Oceanispirochaeta sp. M1: one gene and its partner. The protein of the gene in region 1 interacts with the protein of each later gene in a pairwise test. Links are inferred from orthologs where the notes say so. Each region holds a gene or a part of one and is shown on either strand. Other genes may lie near its edges.

Region 1 (10,066 bases):
CTATATGGTTATTCGTGATTATTTCGGCATGGCCGATACCTATGAAACCAACTTCTATGTATATGCAGGAGATAAATACCGTATTCTCCCCTGGGATAACGATCACTATTATCAATACACCCCTGTGGGTGGGAACAATATTCTAACCACCCGTATGCTCGAATCCGAGGAGTTTCAGGACATCTACAGGGATCTATTTAATAGATACTTTCTTCAGGCGGGAGATAACAATATAATTGATCAACTGGAAGGGTATTCTGAGAGTTTGTATTCTCTTTTAGGAGCTGCTGTTGATGTGGAACCCTTCTTTTATCTGACATCTGACGCATTTGAAGCAGAAAAGCAAAGTATTGAGGTCTTTTTTAATACAAGAACAAGCGATATACTGAGTGACCCTTACTGGGCGGATTTCTTCACTGATCCGGATGATGCATCAAGATGAATTATTTAACGGAGAATAAATGAACGAAATTCTAGATATAATAAATAATCCTGCTCAGGCCCAGGATTTTACTATTCTCACCTCATTGATCCGATTAGGTTATGCCTTTATATTGAATCTTATACTGGCCATTATCTATAAGTGGCTCAATGCAGATAAGATTGATAGTCATATCATTATGCATTCCATCATCTATATCGGTGTGATTATGGCCGGGGCCATGATGATGATCGCCTCAAATATGGTGGTCGCCTTTGGTCTTATCGGTGCTGTCTCCATAGTGCGCTTCAGAACGGCCGTCAGCAACCCCATAGACATGTCCTTTATATTCCTTGGTATTGTTGTGGGGATCTCCTGTGGTCTGGCCTTTTTTCTTCATGCCCTGATTCTGACATTCTTTGTTGGATTTATGATGATTTTTTTAAGTAAGATAAAATTCGGTATGTCCCTTCCTTCCAGTTTTAACTATGAAATCAATATCAGCTTTAAAAAGATAAATTTCTATGATGATACAATTCAAAAACTGAGAGAATCTCTGGGTGGCGATACAATGTTGATGGAGATCAGAACCAGTAAGGATAAGATTAAAGTCCGCTATACCCAGAGCCTCCGCAACCGTATGGAAGTTCGTAAGGTTCATAGTGACATAGAAGAGATATTCAGTAATGATTCTTCCCTTGATATTCGGATTGCCAGGAAATAGTTCGAAGCCAGTCAATGATTATCCCTAAATAAACAGGTTTAGTTGCTGATAATATCTTGATTATGACAAAATAACCCCTTAAAATATTAGTAACTAAGACAAAACAAGGGGGTGTTTTATCATGTATCGAAATGCACTGAAGGATTTGAATGCCTGGTTTGATTCTCCCAGAAGAAAACCAATGATCCTGAGAGGTGCCAGGCAGGTGGGGAAATCAACACTTGTCAGGTTATTTGCCAAAGAACACAATCTTAAACTTTATGAATTGAATCTGGAAAAATATCTTTCACTTGATAAAGTTTTCAAAACAATGAACCTTGAGAGCATTTTACTGGAAATTGAGGGTATATGCGGCTCCATTTCATCAGATGAGAATGCTCTGCTATTTCTGGATGAGATTCAATCGACTCCCTATGCATTGCAGGCTCTCCGTTATTTTTATGAAGAAAAACCAGAGTTAGCGGTTATTGCGGCTGGGTCATTATTAGAGTTTACTCTGTCAGATCATTCCTTTTCCATGCCTGTAGGACGAATTACTTATTATCATCTGGGGCCGATGAGTTTCGATGAGTTTCTGTTACACCAGGATGAAGAACTGCATGGTTTCTATAAGGAACATGAGCCAGGGGATCTTATGGCTGATTCCAGGCATCAGGCTTTATTAAAATATCAGAGAGATTATTTGTATTGTGGGGGCATGCCTGAAGCAGTTCTGGCTTTTCAGGAAGATCCCTATACCGTTTCTGATGTTCATAGATCCTTGATTGATACCTATCAGGATGATTTTGCTAAATACGCCAGAAAATCAGATCTGATCCGTTTACAGCAAATTTTAAATAGAATTCCTCTTCAAGTGGGGAAGAAAATAAAATATGTTCATCTCAGTCCTGATGATAAGGCCGCAGAAGTTCGAAGGGTTCTAGATCTTTTGTCAAAGGCGAAACTCTGTTCCCTTGTTTATCATTCTGATTGTTCGGGAATTCCTCTGAGGGCAGGTCGCAATGAGAGAGTATTTAAAATCCTCTTTCTGGATATCGGATTAATGAATCATTTGACCGGCCTCAACTGGGATATACTTCGCAAGATGGATGAACGGACTTTGATTAATGAAGGAAGTATTGCAGAGCAGTTTATTGGTCAGGAATTGTTATTGTATTATCATCATGAGCTGCATTATTGGCTGCGGGAAGGAAAAAGCAATAATGCTGAGGTCGATTATGTCATTCCTCATGAAGGAAAGCTGATTCCTATTGAAGTAAAAGCAGGAAAAAGCGGAACCCTGAAATCACTTCATCAGTTTATGTCTCATAAGGGGGAGAATAGGGCAATACGCTTTGATATGAACAAACCCTCTTTTCAGATGCTGGAGGTACAGGTGCAGAATAAGAGTCAGTATAGGGAAACTCTGACATTTTCACTTCAATCCCTGCCTCTGTATTTCGCAGGACGTCTATCATCCATTATTAATCAATGGATCAAATGAAGAAGGGCTTTCTGAAAGTCCCTGAAATCACTGAGATTGTCATTTATTATGGTCCACACGATATTCCAGTCAATGGATCTGTATTCGTGGACGGCAATGTTACGGAAACCGACGGCGGCAATAAGATTCCCTGCCAATTTTTCGCTGATGATCTTGTTTCCTGCCAGGGATTGGAACACATCTGCCATACTGTTTATGGGTGAACCGTTATAATCGCTCAAGATATGGAGGCCCGTATCAACACATTGCTGTACGGCCCTTTCCAGATTTATAACGATAATGTCCTGTAAATCGAGATCTTCTTTGAGACTTTGACTATTCTCGGGGCATTTACTTTCGATTCTGAGGATACAGCGGCTCAGGGATTCCAACTTGGCTATAAGTATTTCAGGTTCCATAGGCTGTTTTTTCTATCCTTTTAATCTGCATGGCCTGTAACTGGGGTAGAAAGTCCGTTTTAAAATCCAGGGCCCGGATCATATGTCCGGTCAGTTCTCTGCTTGAATACTTCAGACGAACCCCTTTACTTATTATCTTGTAATGGATAAGACCTTTCGCCTTATCCAGGTCTATAAGGTCAATATTTCTGTGGAGTCTTATCTGTAGATCTGCATTCATTTGAACTAAGATCTTGTAATCCAGAGCTGTGAATGAGGCCAGTGCAATATCTACATCACTGTCCCGTCCTGAACTTCCATCAGCTACCGATCCATAGACAATAACGGTGTGGATCTCCTCGCGGGATTCAAAATAACTGCTTATACTGCTGAGAATCTCCCCTCTTTCCATGACTGAAGTATAACACGGCAGGATCAGCTTTGTCCCCAGATTGTGGTTTTAGCCTGGTGTGAGTTGCATAAGGATGAATTACTGGAAAATTGGGATTTAGCAATGAACCATGGAGAAATCCACAGGATAGAACCTTTAAAGTAGGAGAATTTATTATGCATGAAGTCGTACAAGTGATTCCTAATGAAGATTTTTCCGTTATTGTTTATTTTTCAGATGGTATGATAAAACAGTTTGATGCAAAACCGTTGTTGAATAAAGGTGTCTTTAAAAAGATAGCCGATGTTGTAACTTTTACTGAAAAGTGTACAGTTCTGAATAATACATTAGCATGGGATTTGAGTGGTAATTTTGATCCGTATAATTGTTTGGATATAGATCCTGACTCGATATATGAAAATGCTAAGGATGTCAGTGATCCCTTACTCCCCTAAACCCTTAGACCTTATCTGCGATAGACAGCATAAATATGCCCCGGACGACCGGCGGCGTGATTGTGATCCGGAAACCCCGGACTAGCGAAAGGCAGTACCGCCCTTGCTTATTATCCCCCAACTACAGTAAAATACACTCCATGAATTCGTACCTGTTCCGGGCCCTTTTATGATGGCTTTGGGATGAGGTAATAAACAGGAGAAAAGTTTTGTATACCCCCGTAGATCCCAGAGTTGACTTCCCGAAGATGGAAGAGAAAATACAGAAATTCTGGGAAGAGAATACTATTTTTGAGAAATCCATATCCGTGCGTGAAGGTGCCGAGGACTATGTCTTTTACGACGGTCCTCCCTTTGCCACAGGTCTTCCTCACTTCGGTCACTTCGTACCGGGAACTCTCAAGGATATTATTCCCCGCTACCAGACCATGAAGGGCAAGAGAGTCGAGCGACGATTCGGCTGGGATTGTCACGGTCTGCCCGTGGAATACGAAATGGAGAAGGAACTGGGCATCTCCGGTAAGACGGAGATTGAAAAATTCGGTGTCACCGAGTTCAACGAAGCCTGCCGTTCCATCGTTCTCCGCTATACGGGGGAGTGGCGTCAGGTGATCACCCGTATGGGCCGCTGGGTCGATTTTGATAACGACTACAAGACAATGGACGCCGATTATATGGAATCCATCTGGTGGGTCTTCAAGTCCCTCTGGGACAAGGGGCTCGTCTATAAGGGCCATTACATCCTCCCCACCTGTCCCCGCTGTTCCACTCCTCTGAGTAATCATGAGCTGAACCTGGGAGGTTACAAGGACGTCAATGATCCGGCCATAACAATAAGATTCAAGTTAGAGGATGAAGAGTCTACATACTTCCTGGCCTGGACCACCACACCCTGGACCCTGATCTCCAACCTGGCTCTGACCCTGGGGGAAGACATTGACTATGTGAAGCTCAAGGACGGGGATGAATTCTATATCCTTGCCGCAGAGCGTGTTTCCGCCTACTACAAGAGTGAAGAGGAATACCAGGTTATCTGGACCAAAAAGGGTCGGGATCTTACAGGGATCAGTTATGAGCCCATCTTCCCGTACTTTCCGGATCGGAAAGAGCAGGGTGCCTACAAGACCTTTACCGGAGATCATGTCACCACCGAAGACGGTACGGGAATTGTCCATACCGCCAGCGGTTTCGGTGAGGAGGACTATGCCGTCCTCAAGCATACAGGGATTGACGTTGTCTGCCCCGTAGACGACGAGGGCCAGTTTACATCAGAGGTCCCCGACTATGAGGGACGCTTTGTCAAAGACTGCGACAAAGACATCATGAGCCGTCTCAAGGAGGAGGGGAAGCTTGTCAAACGGGATCAGATCCTTCACTCCTATCCCCACTGCTGGAGATGCGACAGTCCTCTGATCTACAAGGCCGTGGGTTCCTGGTTTGTGGATATCAGCAAGGTGAAGGATAAGATGCTGGGGGCCAACGACAAGGTCAACTGGGTTCCCGAACACCTCAAGAAGGGGCGCTTCGGTAAATGGCTGGAGAATGCCCGGGACTGGGCCATCAGCCGGAACCGCTACTGGGGCAACCCCATCCCCATCTGGGAATGTGATGCCTGTGAAGCACGTGAATGCATCGGCAGCAAGGCCGAGCTTAAAGAGAAGTCCGGAGCAGACGTGGAAGACCTCCACAAGCATTTTGTGGATGATATTACATGGGAATGCTCCTGCGGCAAGGGGACAATGAAAAGAATCCCCGAGGTTCTGGACTGCTGGTTTGAATCGGGTTCCATGCCCTATGCACAGGTGCATTACCCCTTTGAGAACAAGGAGTGGTTCGAGGCCAACTTCCCCGCCAAGTTTATCTGCGAGGGTCTGGATCAGACCCGGGGCTGGTTCTATACCCTTACAATTCTGGCAGCGTCCCTGTTTGACAGCCCTGCCTTCGAAAATGTTGTTGTCAACGGTCTTGTTCTGGCAGAAGACGGCAAGAAGATGTCCAAATCACTGCGGAACTTCACAGACCCCATGGAGGTCATCAATAAATTCGGGGCCGATGCCCTGCGTCTCTTTCTGATGAACTCCGCCGTTGTCAGGGCCGAGAGTCTCAAGTTTACCAACGAGGGTGTTAAGGATGTTCTCAAGAGCATCATCATCCCCCTGTGGAACTCCTACAGCTTCTTCGTCACCTATGCCAATATTGACGATGCCGCTCCCTCAGAGCCCCCTGTGAAGCCTGAGAACCCTCTGGATCAGTGGATTCTCTCAGAGACCCTCCATCTGGTGCAGGAAGTTACGACCTATCTGGATGGCTATGATATTCAGAAGGCCATCGAACCCATCGTGAATTTCATTGACCTGTTGAATAACTGGTACATCCGCCGCTCCCGCCGCCGTTTCTGGAAGTCCGAGAATGACGGTGACAAGATGCAGGCCTACGGTACCCTCTGGCATGCTCTGATGACCCTGGTGAAGGTTGCTTCCCCCTTTATCCCCTTTGTCACCGAAGAGATCTACCGCAACCTCAAGACAGAAGAGATGCCCGAGAGTATCCACCTCTGCGACTACCCTGTGGCCAGGGAGGAGGACAGGGATCGGATTCTTGAAAGAAAGATGGATCTGACCCAGCAGGCTGTTTCAATGGGAAGAGCCCTGAGAGCCATGCATAATCTGAAAACACGTCAGCCCCTGAAGGCCATACATATCGTTACAAGAAACGGAGAAGAGAAGAAAATTCTCCGGGAGATGGAAGATATAATTGCCGAAGAGCTGAATGTCAAGGAGGTCTACTTCAGGGAAAATGAGGAAGACCTTGTAGAGTATTCGGTGAAGGCCAACTTCCGCGTCCTGGGTAAACAGCTTGGTAAGGATATGAAAACCGCCGCCGGCCGTATAGCCGAACTCAGCTCTTCCGAGATCATCTCCCTCCTGGAAGGAGCCACTCTGAGTGTCGGCTTTGAAGGGAAGGAGCATAATTCCATCGATATCACCGAAGAATCTGTGGTGGTCAACAGATCGGAAAAAGAGAATCTCAAGGTTCTCAACGAGGGAGATCTTACCATCGCCCTGGACCCCGAGATTACAGAGGAGCTGCTTCAGGAAGGTATGGTGCGTGACATCGTCAGAAGCATCCAGAATCTTCGTAAGGAGAGCGGCCTGGAAGTTACAGATAGAATCAACCTCTTTATCAACGGCTCCGACTCTGTGAAAGCGGCGGTCAGTACCTTTGAAGATCATCTCTTGAGTGAAACTCTGGGTGAAAGCTGGAGCTGGGAAGTCAAAGAGGGTGCTTCTGAAGGCAGCTGCGGTGATGACGAACCTTGTCATATCGCTCTTGTTAAGGCCTGATTCGCAAGCCTGATTTGATTATTAAATGAAATATTAACCCGGTAGTCTGTTTAAGATTAGCGGGTTTTTTTTAGAACTGTGACTTTGCCTGACCATGGATGGAAGTAATCCACATCTTTATATAGTCCACTTCTTCCCGGGGTGTCGTAAAATCATCTCTGTTCTCCCACCACTCATAGGACCTATATTCTTTGCCCCACTTATCCCAGTCGGCCTCTGCTGCTTCCTGAACCTCATCCCATAGAGTATCGACCTCAGCGAGAATCTGATCCAGCTCAAGAGCCGTGTCTAACATCTCACTGTATCTGCTGTTTTGTGCTGTTTCATAGCCTGGATGATTGACAAGTCTTTTGAAAATACCATTCTGGCTTTGGGCGTATTTACTGAAGGAAGGGGATTTCCTTTTTGTTATATAATTCTGTCCGAAACTCTGGTTATAATCCCAGGGGAGGAAATACCATAGTCCATGGGGGTTATGATAATGATAGGCATTTTTATTCATGGAATCACCGGCGCTGATAAAGGAGCTGAAAAACCACCAGTCGTAATAACTCTCCACACTGGCCATTGTTGAAAATCCATCACTGGCATCAGCAAACTCATCATCACTGCTGTTATTGACAAACAGGATAAGATCAGTCAAATCGTCATAGGCTCCGCGGTTTCCGCTTTCGGGAGTCCCCATTTTCTTACTGAATCCATCATAGAGTTCATTTTTAATGTAGAAATTAGCCTCCCGGGTATCTCCCTTGTAGAGATTCCCTCCTGATGTCATCTCTACAGAGTCCAGGGATGGGGTGGTAGAGCTGTCGGCATATCTATCGAAATACTGTTCGTTTACCGCATCAATTACCGTGTAGAGTCCTTCAAATGATCCATTGGTATAGACCACAGAACTGTCGGTCTGAATAACAGGGCTGGAGTAAAGACCCCCTCCCTGATCCTGCATCATTTCCCAGATCTTCTGTGCAAGACGGTTTCTGATATGAGAGTTGTCATCAAAGTCGGCTACTAACAGAATCTTTTTCCGATCAGTAAATCCTTCAGACCCTAATTCCGGGTCATTAAAGAGATCACTGTCAGAAAAACGGATTGTGTAGCTCTTTTTCGGGCTGTATGCCGTGAATCCGCCTCTGATTCTGGCCTCGGCATCATAACTTTTCCCTTTATAGATCACAGTCGCCGGTGAGTAAAAATCTTTACTTATGGGTTTGGGATGGATGTAGAATACGGGAAGTCCCATGGCTTCCTGATTTTCGTAGGGCAGAACAGGTGAATTCATAAAGGAACAGCTGTTAAAGCTAAGGCTGAATAGAAGAATCAGTATGAGGGACATCATATCTCCAGTATCAACTTAACAGTGAGGCTGTGGTTATGGATTTTGTGTGTATAATCTTCGGGTTGGGAAAATAAATATTCTGTTCTTAAATCACACAGCAGTCTTAATTTATCATTTAAAAAATAGACATTGAAACCGAGGCCTGGAATCAGCTTATCCTCCACTCCGTCATATCCTACATTGTCATTGAAGTAATCAAAGTAGATCAACGGTTCCCAGGCATTGACCCTGAGAGAAACTGCCGTATAGAGGCTGTGATTCCAGTGGTAATTAAAGTAGCGCTGTTCGAGATACTCTCCAATAAAAAATAAATTTATATCTTTCTTCAGGGGGAGATTCAACTGGAGATATGCACCATGAGAAAAGGTTTCATCACTTGAATAAAGCAGTTCATATCCTGTTTTTATCCCTTTGTTGTTATAAAAAAGGTTGCCGCTGAATACGATGTGGCCTGATACATTTTCCTCTTCTTCATAAGTCGAAGAATTATGAATACCTAACTTATAGCCAAAGCTGTTAAATATATTTTTTCCGGAAATGATTGTACCCACAGAACGGTCAGGAACAATCAGCTTACTTCCTTCAGAGTGAGTTATATAGACTCTGTCACTCACGCCAAGGGAATATTCCTGTCCAAAGGGTATTTTTGATTGACCTGCCCTGATTCTGAATGGATCTGCAAAATTGTATTGGATATAGGCATTTTTCAAGGCCGGATCATCTCCAATCAACTCTGAGAGATCAAAGGAGAGAGAATATTTCAGCTTCTCCAGATAGGTTCCACTGGTTTTTATTTCTGCCTCAGTCAGTTCAAAACCGGCTCGCCCCGGGAATGAATCGGCTTCATACTTGAAGCTGCTGCCGATAATGAGATTCAAATTTATATTATTCTTTTTGCTTTCATACAGATCGAAAGAATAGAGCGATAAAGTTGAAATAACTGATAAAAAGAACAGGATGTAAATATTTTTGTAATGCACAATATAATTTATGGAAAAATCAGATAACCAGTCAATATAAATTATTAAAAGAATACGTCTTGAAGAATCATTTATAGAGTATTATTGTATATAATCTCACACAGTCATTCAGTATTTCTTAAAAAGAACCATTTGGAGATTCATTCTATGAAACAGACAAAAACTTATCTTATATACCTGCTCTGCAGTCTGTCTTTTTTTGCCTGTACAACAAGGCCGGTTATGCCTCCCCAGGATTCAGATCCCCTGGCGGTCCTGCCGTCTACAGATGATTTCTATCTTCTGGCCAGACCTTCAGTCCACCCTGAGCTCTCCTATGAGCTTCTAAAAGATATATTGCCCGTTGACTCATCAGAGATCTATCCAGCCCTTGAACGGACACATAACACTGTTATTTCTGCCAGATTCGGTAAGCCCCTGGAGTTTTCCGGAATGATGGAGGGGGAATATCCGGCATTTTTTGTCAGACGTTCCCTGAAAAAATCTCCAGGATGGTCAAAGAATGAAGAGAAGACCTATAAAGGTCCAGACGGCATTCTTGCCGACACCATT
Region 2 (9,291 bases), on another replicon or contig:
TCCGGAAAGATGGGAGTCAATTGAATGTTATTCTGGATGCCGTCAGGCTTAAGGGTAATCTGCTTCTTTGTTACTGCACTGATATTTCAGAACGAAAGAGAATGGAAAGTCAACTCCGTCAGTCTGAGAAGCTGAATGCCATAGGCATGATGGCCGGCGGTATAGCTCATGATTTCAATAATATGATGGGAGGTATCCTGGGGTATACAGAACTTCTTGCACTCAAAATGGAAGATGATCCAGTCCAGAAATCTTATACAGAGAATATCATTAAAACCATTAACAGAGCCCGTGAACTGATAAATCAGCTCATGAATTTTGCTCGAAAAGGTGATGTGGAATTAAAAGTGGTGGATCTGCATAAGATCCTCAGTGATGCTGTGAACCTGCTCACCTGCAGTATCGATCGGAATATTCAGATCTCTGTCAAACTGGATGCCCCATCCTCCAGAATCATGGGTGATGGGGCACAGCTTCAGAATACCTTCCTCAATCTGGGTTTGAATGCCCGGGATGCCATGCCCCATGGAGGCGAAATTAATATCACTACAAAGAATATATATTTCTCAGAGAGTATCGCCGCAAAGAAGAACTCACAGATCACACCAGGTGAATATATTGAGGTGGATATCTCTGATAACGGTACAGGTATAAGCCCCGAAATCATAGAAAGTATCTTTGATCCCTTTTTCACCACAAAATCACAGGGAAAGGGGACCGGAATGGGGCTTTCTGCCGTTTACGGTACAGTTCAGAGTCATGATGCCGCCATCGATGTGTACAGCGAAATCGGGTACGGATCAACATTCGAACTCTTTTTCCCTTTAACAAGCAGTGAAGAAACAGTCCCCCTCAGGGATAACAGAGCCGTTGCCGGCAGAGGGGGGAGAATCCTTCTGGTGGATGATGAAGAGATGTTGAGAGATATCGGTAAAGATATTCTCAGGGAGATAGGTTATGACCCTGTGGTCTTTGAAAATGGAGAACAGGCTGTAGAGTACTACAAGAACAACTGGGAATCCATCGATCTGGTGATTACAGATATGATAATGCCGGGCCTTTCGGGCAAGCAGACATTTCTGGCCATGAAGAAGATCAATCCCGGGATAAAAGCCCTTCTGGCCACCGGCTTCGGTCTGGACAGGGATTTGGAATCTATGATGGATATAGGCCTTTTGGGCATACTTAATAAACCCTACAGAATCCATGATATTTCCCTTATGATTTCAGATATTCTGAATCCTAAATAGAAGTGTTTTGGGCGTTCCCCCCTGATCGGGGGCCGGGCTTTGCAGGGGTAACCGTCTTTCCTTTGGAAAGACCAGCTTCGCTGCCCTTCCAATCCCTAACGCAATAAGGCGATTCACCGGGTATAGGATCTGTATTCATCAGAAGATCTACTCAATTAGTTCAAGACCATAAAGAAGAATCACTTCTTATCAGTTATGATTCTCAAAAACTGCAGTGAACTCTCATCTTAGAGGCTATCGGGTGACATTTGTTAAGCGGATATGATGCATTTGGATGATCAGAATATGCAATCGTACATTTAAATTAACGATGAAGTCTCATCTGCATCTCAAAAAAAACAGGCCTGTATTATCCCTGATCAATGGGATTCAACAGCTCCATGGTTTTTTTTCGTGTATCCCGGGTCGGATAATAATATTGACAAGTGAACCTGTGTATGGTAATGTTTGCGAAATCGTTATCATGGATGAAGGGGGATTTCCTTTATGGCGTCTATGAAAGATGTGGCAAAACTGGCCGGTGTCTCTGTCTCTACTGTATCACGTGTGATAAGTGGTGCCATGAAGGTAGAAGAACCCACAAAGAAAAAAGTGGTAGAGGCCATAAGAAAAGTCGATTATAAGCCGAATCTTATGGCTCAGGGATTGAGAATCAAGAAGGGGAATATGATCGGCTTTATTGTGCCGGAAATAAGTCACCCCAGTTTTGTTAATTTTATCAATTATGCTGAAAAATATGCTTCTCATAAATCTCTGAGCCTGATTGTCTGCAATACTCATAATGACCCGAAGAAAGCCGCCGAAGCCTTTGATAATCTTCTGAGACGGAATATTAACGGGATCATTCTATCCAGAGTTTCTGATGAAAGTCAGGTCCTGAATTTCATCTCTAAAACAGATACACCCGTCATCATCATTGATCGGGCGCTGAATCATGAAAATCTCCCCAATCTGATCCTGGATAATTATAAAGCCGGAAAAATAGCGGCAGAACACTTTCTACGGGCAGGACACAGGCATATCGCCTGTGTAACGGGGTCTCAGAAAATCCTTTTGGTCCGGGAAAGACTCAATGGTTTTCGTGACACCCTGCAAGAGAACGGGATAGTACTGGAGGACAATCATGTATTTGAAGGGGCCTTTACATTTGAAACAGGCGTGAAGGCTGTGCACCTGTTTGAGGAGCTGAACAGTGATGTGGATGCTGTCTGGGCACAAAGCGATATTATCGCGGCCGGGTTGATCGCATCTTATCAGAGGATCGGCCGGCATATTCCCGAAGATGTTGCCATAATCGGTATGGATGACATCTCTCTTTCCACAATGATTTACCCCACAATTACATCCATTAAACAGCCCTATGAAGAGATGAGCCGCAAGGCTGTTGAGATTATTGATACTCTTGCGGACGGAGGCAGCCTTGATCGATCTCATTTCGTTTTTGAACCTGAACTGATCGTGAGGGAGTCGGCACCCTAAATTTTTTTGATTCACATGATAACGATTGCGTAATCGTTATCATGTGAGAGAAGAGTTCTGAAAATGAAGAGTCGTATTATCAAGGATACCTTTGCCGAGAGACGGTTAAGAATGCATCCTCATGTCTATTTTATGAAGCGAAATGGACCGTCTGGCACAATATAAAGGAAGGGTGAAGAATTGGAAAAGAAAAACAAAGTGATTGCCTGTCCGTTCCCTCAAAAGCTTAGTCATATTTTCTCAGATGAGAGGATGTCCGCAATGAATGAACTCGTCGACTTCAGGTATCTGGGGGATGGCAGAGTCAATTATAAAGAGCTTGATAAACAGTTACCTGATGCTTTTGCATTGATCGGGCAGATGGATATGCCCCGGGAAAGGCTTCTGAAGGCTCCCGGTTTGAAAGTGATTTTCAATGTGGAAGGGAATTTCTATCAGAATATAGATTACGACTATTGTTTTGAAAAGAATATACATGTGCTGAACTGCGGAGTGGTCTATTCAAAGCCTGTAGCGGAGATGGGTTTGTGTTTCGCCCTCGATCTGGCCCGGGGTGTCACGAGGGAAGACAGACAATTCCGCCAGGGAAAAGAAACATATCTGGGAGACAGCTGCAAAGATTCCGTTCTTCTTTCAGGAAGTGATGTGGGATTCATCGGATTCGGTAATCTGGGAAGAGCCTTGCTGAAACTACTTCAGCCATTCAACTGCAGAATTAAAATATATGATCCCTGGATACCCGACAGTGTCATCCTTGAAAACAACTGCATTCCCGCAGCTCTCGATGATGTTCTCTCGGGTTCTCAGTTTATTTTTGTACTGGCGGGTGTGACAAAAGACAATCAGGGATTTTTAAATAAAGATAAGTTTTCCCTCATACGGCCCGATGCATTTTTTATGCTCCTCAGCAGGGCTTCGGTCGTCGACTTTGATTCTTTGACAGACTTTGTATCCAGAGGAAAATTCTCTGCGGCTGTTGATGTCTTTCCCGAGGAACCCATGACGGCGGACCATCCCGTCAGAAGTATCAACAATATGATCCTGTCTCCTCACAGAGCAGGAGGCATTCCCTGGGCATTTAATTTGATCGGAGAAATGCTTATGGATGATCTGTCCCTTTTGATGAGAGGACTCCCTCCGGTCAGAATGCAGAGAGCTCTTTATGAAACAGTCAGGAATCTTGTGAGTAAACCTGCCGGTTGAAAGCTGTTGTATGGATTAAATGACATAGGATGAAAAAATGGCGGATAAATTGAATTTCAAGCAGGAATTGACATCTCTTTTCGGGAAACCGGTTTCGGAAAATCCCACACAGCTGATGATCGAAGCGGCCTATGCTCATCATAACCTGGATTGGCGGTATTTGACAATTGAAGTGGATAGTCAGGATCTGGGTGATGCCGTCCGGGGGATGCGAGCCATGAATTTTCGGGGAGGTAATTGCACCATACCCCACAAAGTGGATGTCATTCAGTATCTGGACAGACTGGGGGAGAGTGCGGCATTGATGGGTGCGGTGAATTGTATCGTGCGGGAAGGGGATGAGCTGGTCGGACAGAATACCGACGGGAAGGGCTTCTTATCTTCATTGAGAGAGGTTCTGAATCCCGGTGGGAAAAATATTGTGATTTTCGGAGCCGGTGGAGCCGCCAGAGCTATAGGAGTGGAGCTGGCGCTGGCAGGAGTAACTCGCATAACCGTTGTGAACCGGAGCAGGGAACGGGGAGAGGATCTGGTGGATCTGCTGAATAAAAAGACAGGCACGGCAGCGGATTATGTAAAGTGGAATGGGGATTATGATATCCCGATGGGTACAGATGTTGTGATTAACGCCACGAGTATCGGATTATATCCCGATATCGGGGCTGTTTTACCCTTGAATATGGATTCCTTGACCGAGGCTATGGTTGTAGCGGATGTTATTCCCAATCCGCCTGAAACACAACTGCTGCGGTATGCGAAAAAAAGGGGCTGCAGAGTGATCGATGGATTGGGAATGCTTGTAGCCCAGGGTGTGATCGGTTTTGAATACTGGACCGGTTTCAAACCGGACACGGATGTCATGAAAAAGGTATTGAAGGAGGTCTTTGAGAGCATTTGATAACGAGGAATTATAGTTTTTAATATCTCATCTAATTCAATCTAAATATATATATGATATGAATATAAAAATGAATAATGAAGGTGCTTTATACTCTTTAGATTGAATTTTCATAAGAACTGGACCGACATGGAAATTGTCTGCTTTCACAGGGGTATAATAAACATCCATTTGTAAATAAAAATTGACTTGTGAGTCAGGCCAGATTAAAATTCAGTCGGTTACACAAATGAATCATTAAGGAGATTCTTATGAAAAAATTATTTGTTTTTATCTGTATCGTGGCATTCATTGCCCCTGTTCTGATCTTTGCGGGAGGACAGAAGGACGCTGAAGATGATGGTGAAATTGTAATAGGAATGACCGTTCCCGGACTTCAGTTTCCTTTCTTTGTAACTATGGCCGATGAGGCAAAAGCAAAAGCAGCCGAACTGGGAATGACTTTGCTTATTCACGACTCTCAGAACCAGTCATCAACACAGATGTCCGGAATGGAAAATTTCATGGCCCAGAAAGTCGACGGTATTCTCATCTCTCCCATGACCACCGACTCTCTGGTTCCGGCTATAGAAGCAGCCATTGCGGGGGGGATTCCCGTCGCTACAGTAGACCGGCAGTCAAACAGCGATTTAGTCCTGATCCATGTCGGAGCTGATAATATTGAGGGAGGCCGCTCGGCCGCTCGTTTTATAATCGAAAAACTGGGAGGCAAAGGTAAGGTCATCGAGCTGGAAGGGACTCCTGGTTCTTCCGCAGCCATTGACCGTAAGGCCGGTTTTGATGAAATCATGAGTCAATCCGATGTCGAGGTTATAGTCAGCCAGACGGCTGAATTCTCTCGTTCTGAAGGACAGAATGTTATGGAGGACCTTATAATCGCTTATCCTGATTTTGATGCAGTCTTCGGTGCCAATGATGAAATGATCATCGGGGCAATTGAAGCCATGTCTGCAGCGGGGCTTGATCTTTCCACCATCATCACAGTCGGCTTTGATGCGACAACCGATGCTTTCTCCTATATGAACGATGGTATGCTGAGCGCGACGATTGACCAGTTTCCAGGTCAGCAGGCAGGTCTGGCACTTCAGGTCCTTTATGACAATATTACAAGCGGGAAAAAACCGGCAAAGAGTACGGTTTATATCAATCCTCTGCCCGTTACTGAATAACTGTATTTCATCACTTGATTGACCCGGGCCGGTGATTGAGTTCTCCGGCCTTTTTATAAAAAGGTGTATTACATGTCTACATTGTTACGGATGTCCGGAATCAGTAAATCTTTTCCCGGTGTCAAAGCTTTGGATAATGTCAATCTTGAACTCGAAGAGGGCGAAACCCTGGCTCTTGTTGGAGAGAACGGCGCTGGAAAATCGACCCTGATGAAGGTCCTTTCGGGTATGTACAAGGCCGATGAGGGGCATATTGAGGTGCGAGGTGAGATCGTGAAGAATGTGGGACTTAAAACCATGCTTCAGGCAGGAATCAGCGTCATCTATCAGGAGCTGAATCTTATCAGTTATCTTTCAATAGCAGAAAATATCTATTTGGGGCGGGAGCCCTTGAAGAAAAACGGACTGATTGACTGGAAGACTCTGTACCGGCAGGTGGAAGAACTGCTGACCTCCTTTGATATCGATCTGGATCCCAGAGCCAAGGTATATACAATAGGCCCGGCAATTCAGCAGCTGGTCGAGATAGTAAAAGCCCTGTCCCTCAAGTCGGATATTCTGATTATGGATGAACCGACGGCTCCCCTGACAGGAAATGAAGTAGATAAACTCTTTAAGATTATTGCAAATTTAAAGGCCGGGGGAGTCTCCATTATCTATATTTCACATCGTCTGGAAGAGCTCCAGCACGTTGCTGATCGAATCACCGTATTAAGAGATGGCAAAAACATTATAACAAAACCAGAAAAAGACTTTCCCGTGAATGAAATCATAAGTCATATGGTCGGCCGTAAGCTCAGTGAGCAGTATCCTAAGGCTGAAATAGAGATTAAAGAAGAGATTCTGAGGGTTGAAGGCTTGTCCCGGGAGAGTCTCTGTCGGGATGTTTCCTTCTCTGTCCATAAGGGTGAGATTGTCGGCTTCTCCGGGTTGGTGGGAGCAGGGCGCACCGAGATTATGGAACTCATTTACGGCCATCGAAAAAAGGATTCCGGAAAGATTTATCTGGAGGGCAGTGAAGTCTCAATCAGAAATCCCCGGGATGCAGTCCGCCTGGGAATAGGATTAATACCCGAGGAGCGCAAAAAACAGGGACTCATACTGGGCCTCTCTATTTTTGATAATTCGGCACTGACAGTTCTCGATCTCTATTCGGTGCTGGGAATCCTGAAAAGGACATTTATCAGCGGAAAGGTGAAGAATATGATCAAAAAAATTGACATTAAAACACCCACTATCCGACAACTTGCTAAAAATCTCTCTGGTGGTAACCAGCAGAAAGTCGTTCTGTCTAAGTGGTTTATCCGGGATTGTCATCTCTATATCTTTGATGAACCGACCCGGGGAATTGATGTGGGGGCCAAGGTAGAGATCTATAAACTGATACAGGAACTGGCCAGAGAAGGAGCGGGAATCATCCTGGTATCCTCGGAACTGACTGAAATTATGAACATGAGCGACCGCATCGAAGTCGTATACGACGGGCGTATCGTGAAAAAATTCAAAAGAGGCGAAAGTGATCAGGAAGAAGTGATGGAATACTCTCTCGGCCTCCATGATAAAGGAGTGACCCCATGAAAAGTCTTAAAAACAGGAGTACGAACATTAAAAGTATCCTGAAAAACTATGGCATTATAATCGCATTTTTTCTGATCTGTCTCATTCTGGCTATCATGTCGCCGGTCTTTCTCAGTCCGATTAACATCCTCAACGTGTTCAGGCAGACTTCAATCTACGGCATCATGGCCGTTGGTATGACCTTTGTCATTCTTACGGGGGGGATTGATCTCTCTGTCGGGTCTCTCCTTGCTATATCAGGAGTTGTAAGTGCGGGGATGCTGAAAGCAGGCTTTGGTTTGTTTCCTGTCGTATTCATCACACTTCTTGTAGGATTTCTCTTCGGCCTTGTGAACGGCCTTATTATCAATCTGGGGAAAATCACGCCCTTTGTCGTTACTCTGGGTATGATGAGTATCGCCCGGGGGCTGACGCTTATATACAGCAAGGGCTATCCCATATCCGGTTTTGATCCCGACTTTCGCCAGATCGGCGGGGGGTATATCCTGGGTATCCCCATCCCCAGCATCATATTTGTTGCGACAGTCCTGTTGGCCTGGGGAGTTCTCACCCAGACACGCCTGGGCCGCTATACCTACGCCATCGGCGGTAATGAAGAGACAGTCCGTTTGTCTGGGATTAATGTAACTTTCTTTAAAACAATCATTTACGCCATATCGGGTCTGACGGCGGCGATCAGCGCCATTATCATCACATCCAGGTTGAACTCAGCCGAGCCCATTGCCGGGACCGGCTTTGAACTGGACGTTATTGCAGCCGTTGTTATCGGTGGGACGAGTCTCCAGGGAGGCAGAGGTGCCATATGGGGGACTTTTATCGGTGCCCTTATGATAGGCGTCATAAACAACGGGATGAATCTTCTGGGTATCAATGCCTATTTTCAGCTTGTGGTTAAGGGAATTATAATTATTGGGGCCGTGCTTCTAGACAGGCTACGGGACTGAATCTCATAAAAAAGGAGTTTAATATGAGCCGTTCTGCTATTCATAATGCATTTGATGATGGAAAAGGGATTCTGAGGCTGACACCGACCTGGGTGCCCCGATCGTTCTGTGTGCCCGGAAGACGGATCAAGCTCCATCCCGATGACTATTACGCCATGGGAGGGCATCGTGGTGGAATTGATGAGCGTTGGTTCTCATCCACTACCCCCGCAGACAACGGCCCCGATACTTCGGAAAATGAGGGCCTGAGCTTTGTCCTCTTTGAAAAAGGGGGTGAATCGGAACAATTTCTCCTCAGAGATGCTGTGGAGGAGCTCAAGGGTTCGCTGATTGGAAATGCTCTCTGGCAGTCCTATGGCAAATGGCCGATGTTTTCTAAATTTTTTGACAACCTGGGCCCCCTGCCGCACCACATACACCATCGGGATAAACATGCCTCTCTGGTGGGGGAAATGGGAAAACCCGAAGCCTATTACTTTCCACCCCAGCTGAACAATCACGGCGGAGATTTTCCCCATACTTTTTTCGGATTGAAGCCGGGTACGACCAGGAAACAGGTCCTGGATGCCTTGAAAGCCTTTAACAAGGGGGATAACGGGATTACAAACCTGTCCACCGCCTATAAACTTGTACCGGGCACGGGGTGGAACGTCCCTCCGGGGGTTCTTCATGCACCGGGTAGTTTCTGCACCTATGAACCTCAGATGGCATCGGATGTCTTTGCCATGTACCAGTCTCTGGTAAACAATCAGATTATCGATGAATCCCTG

What was found.
Region 2: the proteins of ileS (region 1) and DV872_RS20740 interact in binary tests that used the Escherichia coli proteins (3 or more experiments, as listed by UniProt). The link is inferred for Oceanispirochaeta sp. M1 from one-to-one orthologs.

The regions. Positions count from the first base shown.
Region 1 is NZ_QQPQ01000034.1:29,990-40,055, forward strand. The notes cover bases 3,709-7,395. They hold ileS (isoleucine--tRNA ligase), read left to right. Parts: upstream 3,709-4,060; coding sequence 4,061-7,195; downstream 7,196-7,395. Other genes in these bases: DV872_RS19785 (DUF2442 domain-containing protein), read left to right, coding at 3,709-3,851; DV872_RS19795 (CotH kinase family protein), read right to left, coding at 7,266-7,395. Also shown: DV872_RS19760 (CotH kinase family protein), read left to right, coding at 1-442; DV872_RS19765 (DUF4956 domain-containing protein), read left to right, coding at 462-1,145; DV872_RS19770 (ATP-binding protein), read left to right, coding at 1,267-2,628; DV872_RS19775 (DUF86 domain-containing protein), read right to left, coding at 2,613-3,026; DV872_RS19780 (nucleotidyltransferase domain-containing protein), read right to left, coding at 3,016-3,417; more of DV872_RS19785, read left to right, coding at 3,573-3,708; more of DV872_RS19795, read right to left, coding at 7,396-8,531; DV872_RS19800 (porin), read right to left, coding at 8,531-9,412; DV872_RS19805 (hypothetical protein), read left to right, coding at 9,662-10,066. UniProt on the Escherichia coli protein: Catalyzes the attachment of isoleucine to tRNA(Ile). As IleRS can inadvertently accommodate and process structurally similar amino acids such as valine, to avoid such errors it has two additional distinct tRNA(Ile)-dependent editing activities.
Region 2 is NZ_QQPQ01000038.1:32,191-41,481, forward strand. What follows is about bases 4,129-7,040. They hold DV872_RS20740 (substrate-binding domain-containing protein), read left to right. Parts: upstream 4,129-5,081; coding sequence 5,082-5,999; downstream 6,000-7,040. Other genes in these bases: aroE (shikimate dehydrogenase), read left to right, coding at 4,129-4,830; DV872_RS20745 (sugar ABC transporter ATP-binding protein), read left to right, coding at 6,072-7,040. Outside these bases: DV872_RS20720 (ATP-binding protein), read left to right, coding at 1-1,250; DV872_RS20725 (LacI family DNA-binding transcriptional regulator), read left to right, coding at 1,737-2,729; DV872_RS20730 (NAD(P)-dependent oxidoreductase), read left to right, coding at 2,991-3,932; more of aroE, read left to right, coding at 3,970-4,128; more of DV872_RS20745, read left to right, coding at 7,041-7,577; DV872_RS20750 (ABC transporter permease), read left to right, coding at 7,574-8,521; DV872_RS20755 (hypothetical protein), read left to right, coding at 8,545-9,291. UniProt on the Escherichia coli protein: Part of the ABC transporter complex RbsABC involved in ribose import. Binds ribose. Also serves as the primary chemoreceptor for chemotaxis.